Regions from separate parts of the Marivivens sp. ABH4_498 genome, predicted to be linked through region 2. Evidence: riboswitches for the same ligand, from Rfam matches in the RefSeq annotation. Region 2 holds a riboswitch; the other holds the start of a gene.
What was found. Region 2 has a riboswitch for cobalamin ahead of ACXAGA_RS03810 (TonB-dependent receptor plug domain-containing protein). Riboswitches for the same ligand answer to the same signal wherever they lie in the genome.

Region 1 (4,144 bases), on a different contig from region 2:
GATAATCAGGCGCAAGCAGGCCCAGCATCAGCTGATTGAACTGCCCTTCGAACCCTGTCCACGGTTTATAGGGGTCCGCCTCGCCCACGATCCATTTCAGTTTGATCCCCGGAACGCGGCTGGCCATGTGTTCCAGACGTTCGCGGAAAATAATCTCGGACGGGCGTTTGGCGCAGTTGACGAAAACGATGTCGGGTTCTTGGCCCAGATCCCACATATACGTCGTCATCGACATGGCGGGCGTGATGCCGCTGCCTGCGGTGATGAACAGATATTTTTCGGCGGGTTTGTTCATATGGGTGAACACACCTGCGGGGCCGAACGCCTTTAGCTGCATGCCCGGTTTCAGATGATCGATCATCCAGCGGGTGCCGATGCTGTCATCCTGCGCCTTGGCCGTGATCGAAATCGACCGAGGCCGCGAAGGCGACGATGAAATCGTGTAGGTCCGATGGACGGTGCCTGTTGGCGCAGGAATTTCCAGCGTCAGAAATTGACCCGGTAGGAAATCAAACATCGCGCCCGTTGGGGACCGAAACGTAAAGGTTGCGGTATGTGGCACCTCTGGAATGACGGATACACATTCTAACGGCTCTGCATCGGTCCAAATCGCACGCGGGGGGATGGGTAGGTCTTTCATCGCTTACTCCGCCGCGATTTTTAGTTCGGTGCCGCCCGCCATCTGGGCGCAGTACCAATCGACAAACTGAATGACGCCGGATTCCTGAATGGCGGAATACGGGCCAGGGACGAATGCGGGCGAATTGATGCCGGCTTGGTTGTTTTCAACCACTTCGCGGTCTTCGTCGTTGGTATGCATCCAGACCTCGGTCAAGCGGTTCAGGTCGTAATCCACGCCTTCGACTGCGTCTTTGTGCACCAGCCATTTCGTGGTGACCTGCGTTTCCGTCGGGCTGATGGGGGTCACGCGGAAAACGATCGAATGATCAGGCAGGAAATGGTTCCACGTGGTTGGGTAATGGAATTGCAGCAAAGGACCCGCATCATCAACGCCGATGTTTCCCAGTTTCCGCGTCACGGCGAATTCGCCGTCCATGGTATAGCTTTTGGTGCCCAGATTCAGCGGCACGCGGGCCAAACGGTACTGACCGCCCTGCGCGATATGAAACTGCGACTTGATGCCTGCATTTTCCAGTCGGTCGAAATGGTTTTGCAGGCGTTCGGGGACCGATCCGTCCTCTTCTACGCCAGTGATTGACGGGTCTTCGGGGTAGGTGCGGCACAGCGAAGGGTGGTTGCCCGCGCAGTGGTAACATTCGCGGTTATTTTCCCAGACCAGTTTCCAGTTGCCGTTTTCAATGATCGACGATTCAAACGCGACCTTGGCATTTGCCAAATCGTGGTGTTCCAGATAGGGGCGCGCCAGTTCGGCAAAGGTGTCGAAATCGGGTGCCTCTTCGGCCAGACAAATGTAGACCAATCCCGCCAGTTCGCGGCAGTGAACGGTTTTCAACCCGTGTTTCGACGCATCGAAATCAGCACCCATATCTTTGGCCCACAACAGGCGACCATCCAATTCATAGGTCCATTGGTGATACGGGCACACCAATTTCGGGGACGTTCCTTTGGCCTTTGAGCACAAAACCGACCCGCGGTGACGACACGAATTGTGGAACGCGCGAATTTCGCCGTCTGTGCCGCGAACAACTATGACGCGATAGTCGCCGACCTGATGGGTAATGTAATTTCCCGCCTTTGGTAATTCACAGGCAGGCGCAACAAACAGCCACTGACGATAGAATATCGTCTGTAGATCAGCCTGAAAAATCGATGCGTCCGTATATGCCGCACGAGGCAGCGCATGCCCTGGAACCCGTTCGGCCAACATCTGGGACACTTGCAGCGTCATTGTCGTTCTCCTGCCGCAAATCACGGCGATAAAAATGGGTGGGACGACAAACAGGCCACGGGGCGCGCGAAAATTGCGCGCCTGATCCGCGTCTGCACCGCCGCCCGCGGTTGACGTTTCAGCAAGGCTGGTTTCCGGACTTCTAGTTGGGCAAAACCCTAGCGCGACACCTTCCCGGCTCCTCCCCAGTGGTATGTCGCCGCGCCTAAACCTAGTTACCGTTGCGGGGGCAGCGCCGGTATTGCACCGGCTTCCCAATTCTCGGACCCGTGGGCCCGCACCTTACCCCTATACGATAGCAGCCTAATCCCTATGCAATTGGCCCGAAAACGACCTGAACGGTGCAAAATCGGCACGGAAAAATTTTACCCACAGGCGATTGTGGAAAACTAAATATTGACGAAAGGTGAACAAAAATATCTAGATGATGTTGCTAAGGTTCCTGTGATTCATCACGGGCTAAGAGGGAAGCCAGTGTAATTCTGGCACTGCCCCCGCAACTGTTAGCGGCAAGCATAGCTGAATCGCCACTGGGTCACCCCGGGAAGGCCAGCCAAGCGTCAAAGCCGCAAGTCAGGAGACCTGCCGAAGCACCATAGTACGACCACAGACGGAGGGTCTGGGAGCGCATATAGGTGGCATATTTTCGCCTGCTCCACGTCCCTGCGTCGCTTTAAAAAACCAACTGGGGAACCGAGCAATGACAATCACAGTATATTCCAAACCAGCCTGCGTTCAGTGCACCGCAACGACTCGCGCTTTAGCAGCCAAAGGCCTGGATTACCAAGTCATCGACCTGACCGAAGACGACGACGCACATTCGCGCGTGACCGAAATGGGCTACCGTCAGGTACCGGTTGTTGTCGCTGGCGAAGATCACTGGTCCGGTTTCCGCCCTGACCTGATTGGCCGTCTGGCCTAATCACACAATGATCGGCATCGTCTACTTTTCGTCCCGTTCTGGGAACACACAAAGGTTTATCGATGCCTTGGGTCTGCCAGCCCAGCGTATTCCGATTGATGCGAATACAGATCAACCAAAGATTGCCGCGCCCTATGTCCTGATTTGTCCCACCTATGCGGACGGAAACGGCAACGGCGCGGTTCCCAAACAAGTTATCCGTTTCCTAAACGATCCTGCCCGCCGCAGTTTCATTCGCGGTGTGATCGGCACAGGAAACAGAAATTTCGGCCCGACCTATGGGATGGCCAGCGATGTTATCGCGAAAAAATGCAACGTGCCGCTGCTGTATAAATTCGAACTGGCGGGCACCGAAACAGACATCAACCGCGTCCGCGCGGGACTGGAAAAGTTTGAGGGGATGACATGCTCGATCACGGCATGAAAGACGGCGAAACACTGGACTATCACGCGCTGAACGCGATGCTGAACCTGTACGACGAAAACGGCCACATCCGTTTCGACGCAGACCGCATGGCCGCCCGCCAGTATTTCCTACAGCACGTAAACCAGAACACCGTGTTCTTTCATTCGCTGGACGAAAAACTGCGTTATCTGGTCGAAGAAGGCTACTATGAGGCCGACGTTCTGGCCCAGTACCCTCGCGAATTCCTGACCCAGATGTGGGATGCGGCCTATGCTGCGAAATTCCGTTTCCCGACATTTTTGGGCGCGTTCAAATATTACACGTCCTACACGCTGAAAACCCGTGACGGTCAGCGCTATCTGGAACGTTTCGAAGACCGAGTTGTTATGGTGTCGCTGGCGCTGGCACGCGGCAATCAGGAACACGCGATGGCGTTCATGCGCGAAATCATCGCCGGCCGTTTCCAGCCTGCCACCCCGACGTTCCTGAACGCAGGCAAGAAAAGCCGCGGCGAGCTGATTTCCTGTTTCCTTCTACGTCTAGAAGACAACATGGAATCCATCGGTCGCGGCATCAATTCGGCCCTGCAGCTGTCCAAACGCGGCGGCGGCGTGGCGTTGATGCTAACCAACATCCGCGAACACGGCGCGCCGATCAAAGGCATCGAAAACCAGTCCTCGGGCGTCATCCCTGTGATGAAACTGCTAGAGGATTCGTTCTCTTACGCGAACCAGCTGGGCGCGCGTCAGGGCGCGGGCGCGGTTTACCTGAACGCGCACCACCCAGATATTTTGCGTTTCTTGGATACCAAACGCGAAAACGCCGACGAAAAAATCCGCATCAAAACCCTGTCGCTGGGCGTTGTGATCCCTGACATCACGTTCGAATTGGCGAAAAAGAACGAAGACATGTACCTGTTTTCGCCCCATGACATCGAAAAGGTCTA
Region 2 (4,144 bases):
GACTTCGCGCGCTTCATCGTCGCCGGCAAGCATCTGCTTTTCCATTTGCGCCAGCCGATAGTGGGCAGAAATAATCCGTTCTTCCCAGTTCAAATCACCATTCTGTATGGATTTTTCCAACGCATTGGATTCCAGCAAAACACGCAAATCTGCGATTTCACGCAGGCCTTCGGCGGACATTGGGGTAACGATGTGGCCGCGCTGGCCCTCGGCCAAAATGAAACCTTCGGACACAAGCCGGTTTAGAATTTCCCGCAACGTCGGGACAGATGCCCCATACGTGTCTTTCAGGTTCGACAAACGGATTTTGGACTGCGCCTCGAGCTTTCCAAAGATAATATCGTGACGCATCGCCCGATATATATCGTCGCCTAGTTTGCTCATTAGTCCTCCAGCGGCCATCCCCTATTGGCCGACCGAAAGGATAGCAAAGCGAACGGGAACTGCAACATAGTTGATATAAATCGATTATATGATTACACGTCTGGTCAAACAGGGTGATCAGCGATGTTTTTTGACCAAAGCCTAGATGACAGCAAACTGACACGTGCAAGTCGCGTATCAAACCAGCTAAGAGCCGAGATTATCTCTGGCCAATTAGCCCCTGGCTCTAAGGTGAATCTGGACCATCTACGTGATATCTATAGCGTTTCGCTGTCCCCCATGCGCGAAGCGATATCGCGATTGGTGGCCGAACGGTTGGTCGAATTCGAAGATAAAAAAGGGTTCCGCATCATGCCGATTGGCATGGCGAATCTGTTGGAAATCACTCGGATGCGGGCGGATTTAGAATCGCTGGCCCTGAAACACGCGATCACGATTGGGACCCTAGATTGGGAAAGCCGCGTGCCCGCCGCGATCTACCGCCTGACCAACAGCGACAACGCGTTGTTCAGCGACAATCACGCCGCATTTCACGCCGCACTTATCCGCGGCTGCGCAATGCCAATGCTGGGCGACCTGTGTAAACTATTCGCCAATCTGCATCATCGGTACGCCAACATATTGGGTTATACAGCCGAAGGACGCGATTTGGATGCCGAACATGCCGCAATCGCCGATGCTGCAATCGCACGGGATGCGGAACTAGGCCCGATGCTTTTGTCACGCCACATTGAACGCACAGGCAATGATCTGGCGGACCTATTGGAAACGCGCAACGACAGCGCGAACGGAGGAAAAAATGTCTAAGCTTGTTTACATTATGAACGGCCCAAACCTGAACCTATTGGGCAAACGTCAACCCGAAATCTACGGGCATGACACACTGGAAGACGTTGAAAAAAACTGCAGCGCCATCGCGGCTGAAAACGGGTTTGAGGTAAAACTGCTGCAATCCAACTACGAAGGCCAAATCGTAGATTGGATTCACGAAGCCCGCGAAAACGCCGCCGCTATCATCATCAACCCAGCGGCCTTTACCCATTATTCCATCGCTATTCTGGACGCCCTGAACACATTCGAAGGCCCAGTGATCGAAGTGCACATCAGCCAAGTGCACAAACGCGAATCGTTCCGCCATCATTCCTATGTCAGCCATCGCGCAGACGCGGTTATGGCGGGCTTTGGCATCAACGGTTACAGCCTCGCGACGCGTCACGTTGCGACTTTGATCTAATAAAGGGCCATGTGTCGTAAAGACACAGTAATAAAGCCTTTACACAAATGGCTTATCGGCCATAGGTTCGCCGCGCTTCGGTCCGGGTGTTTTGCACCCGTGAAAAGGGAACGCAGTGCGGCGACCATACCCGCCAATTCTGCGACTGCCCCCGCAACTGTAGGCGGAGAGCAATGCCGGCATACACCACTGCCCCATTCGGGGTGGGAAGGTCCGGCAGCGCAAAGACCCGCAAGTCAGGAGACCTGCCGAAGCTACACCCTGTCCAAACGCGGGGCGCGTTTCGGGCTGCGGAGACTGCTTCCGCCGTGGTGCTTCTCACCGTCTGCGGGGCATTTCATTCCCTGTTGATTAATACACACGCGCGTTCGGGCGACCGAACGCATCCTTGGGGAACTGAAATGACACGCTCTGTGCTTTTGACCTCGGCCGCGATTGCGGCTTTCGCCACTTCGGGCGCACTGGCCCAAGAGGCTTATGATCTGGAACAGATCACCGTAACCGCAAACCAAAACGCCACGTCCGTTGAACAATCGGGCACAACCGTTGAAATCATCGGCCAAGATGTTTTGGCGGCTGAAGGCACCGCAAAACTGGCCGATGCCCTGCAACGCCTGCCTGGTCTGTCCTATTCGTCGAACGGCGGTTTGGGCGCATCGACCACGCTGAAAATCCGCGGCAACGGCGCAGGTTACATCGCGACCTACCTGAACGGCATCGACATGTCCGACCCTGCCAGCTCGGGCAACGGCTATGACTTTGGCAACTTGGCCGCGATGGGCATCAACCGCGTCGAAGTCCTAAAGGGATCGCAATCCGCCCGCTACGGCCAAGGCGCGATTGCAGGCGTGATCGACATGTCCACGTGGACCCCAGAGGTTGACGGCGCATCGGGTCAAATGACCGTGGAAACGGGCAGCTACAATACCAACGCGTTCGGCCTGAACATCGGCAATCGCGGCGCGGACGGCTATGTTGCCTTTGGCCTGACCCGCCTGACCACTGACGGTTTTTCGACCAAAGCGGACAACACCGAAGCCGACGGTTTCGAAAACACCCGCCTGACGCTGACCGGTGAATACCAACTGACCGATGCGGTAAACGTTGGCATGTCCCTGATCCACGACGAAAACTACGGCGAATATGACGATGCGGGCTGGCTGGGCACGGATCCTGTAGACGACGATTTCGGTGACGGCACAAAAACGGGCGGACGTCTGTTTGCGCAGTTCGACACCGGATTGGTATCGCATGAAATTTCGGTCTCTGGTTCGCGCACCGTTCGAAACGACACTGGCTATATCGCCTATTTCAACGGTGAACGCACCAAACTGGCCTATAGCGGCGCGACACCATTGGCGTATGGCGACCTTAGCTTTGGCGCGGAAAAACTGACGGAAACCAACCTGCAAAACGACAGCTACGGCGGGTCGACCAATGACGAAATGTCCAGCACGGCCGTTTTCGCAGAATTCGACATGTCGCTGGGCAATACGGTTGATGTTGTGACCACTCTGCGCCGCGACGATCCATCGAAATACGATCCGCAAAATTCGGGCCGCGTTGCCATTTCCTATCGCCCAACCGAAGACCTGATCATCCGCGCCCAAGCCGGCACAGGTTTCCGCGCGCCGTCGTTGACACAGCTTAGCGCCTATTACGCCAGCGAAGAGTTCGGCCCAGAGCAGTCGAAGAACTATGAAATCGGCGCTGAATACCGTCTGGGCGGCAACGATTTTATCCGCGCGACCGCGTTCTACATGGACATCGAAAACCAGATCGCTTGGGATTCCAGCGCGACCAACTGCGCCTACGGCGCTGGTTGTTATGTCACCCAAAGCTTTGTTTCCAAAGGTCTGGAACTGTCCGCTGCGTATGAACTGACCGATATGTTCGCCGTTTCGGCCGCATACACCTACACCGACGCCCAAGACACCAACGGCGATCAAATCGCGCGTCTGCCAAAACATGATCTGGTCGTCGGCGTTGACGCTGATCTGACCGACCGCATCTGGGGCAGCCTGAATGTCCGCCACGCGGCAGACGTGACGCCTTCGGCTTATGCTCCTGCAGGCCACAAGGTGGGTGATTTCACCGTTGTGAACATGGATGCGACCTATGCGGTCACCGACACGGTCGAAGCCTACGCACGCGTCGAAAACCTGTTCGACGAAGATTACGAAACCGCAGGTGGCTACAACACCTCGGGTCGTGCGGTCTACGTTGGTTTCCGTGCGGATTTCTAAAATCATAACCTTGGCTTCAGCCCTGACTTTGGTCGGGGCTGTCGCCCATGCCGACGCGCCCAGCCGCGTTGTGTCGATCAATTTGTGTACCGATCAGTTGGCCATGCTGATCGCGGATGCCGATCAACTGATCTCTGTTTCGAAATTGGCCGCAGACCCGCGCAGTTCGGCGATGGCGGAACAGGCTGCGGATCTGATCCCCAATTCCGCCTTGGCCGAAGAAATTTACCTATTAGACCCTGATTTGATCCTTGCCGGTACGTTTTCGTCGCGCGCGACC

Region 1: another riboswitch for cobalamin. It lies ahead of ACXAGA_RS16185 (aromatic ring-hydroxylating oxygenase subunit alpha); the one in region 2 lies ahead of ACXAGA_RS03810 (TonB-dependent receptor plug domain-containing protein).

What each region holds. Positions count from the first base shown of each region.
Region 1 is NZ_JBSWXL010000011.1:36,756-40,899, reverse strand. Features, by position in the region: gene ACXAGA_RS16190 (FAD-binding oxidoreductase) at 1-640, opposite strand, end outside; gene ACXAGA_RS16185 (aromatic ring-hydroxylating oxygenase subunit alpha) at 644-1,870, opposite strand; cobalamin riboswitch at 1,979-2,170, opposite strand; cobalamin riboswitch at 2,290-2,474, shown strand; gene nrdH (glutaredoxin-like protein NrdH) at 2,571-2,792, shown strand; gene nrdI (class Ib ribonucleoside-diphosphate reductase assembly flavoprotein NrdI) at 2,800-3,216, shown strand; gene nrdE (class 1b ribonucleoside-diphosphate reductase subunit alpha) at 3,198-4,144, shown strand, end outside.
Region 2 is NZ_JBSWXL010000001.1:738,836-742,979, forward strand. Features, by position in the region: gene ACXAGA_RS03795 (GntR family transcriptional regulator) at 1-384, opposite strand, end outside; gene ACXAGA_RS03800 (GntR family transcriptional regulator) at 508-1,191, shown strand; gene aroQ (type II 3-dehydroquinate dehydratase) at 1,184-1,618, shown strand; cobalamin riboswitch at 1,680-1,885, shown strand; gene ACXAGA_RS03810 (TonB-dependent receptor plug domain-containing protein) at 2,020-3,864, shown strand; gene ACXAGA_RS03815 (ABC transporter substrate-binding protein) at 3,875-4,144, shown strand, end outside.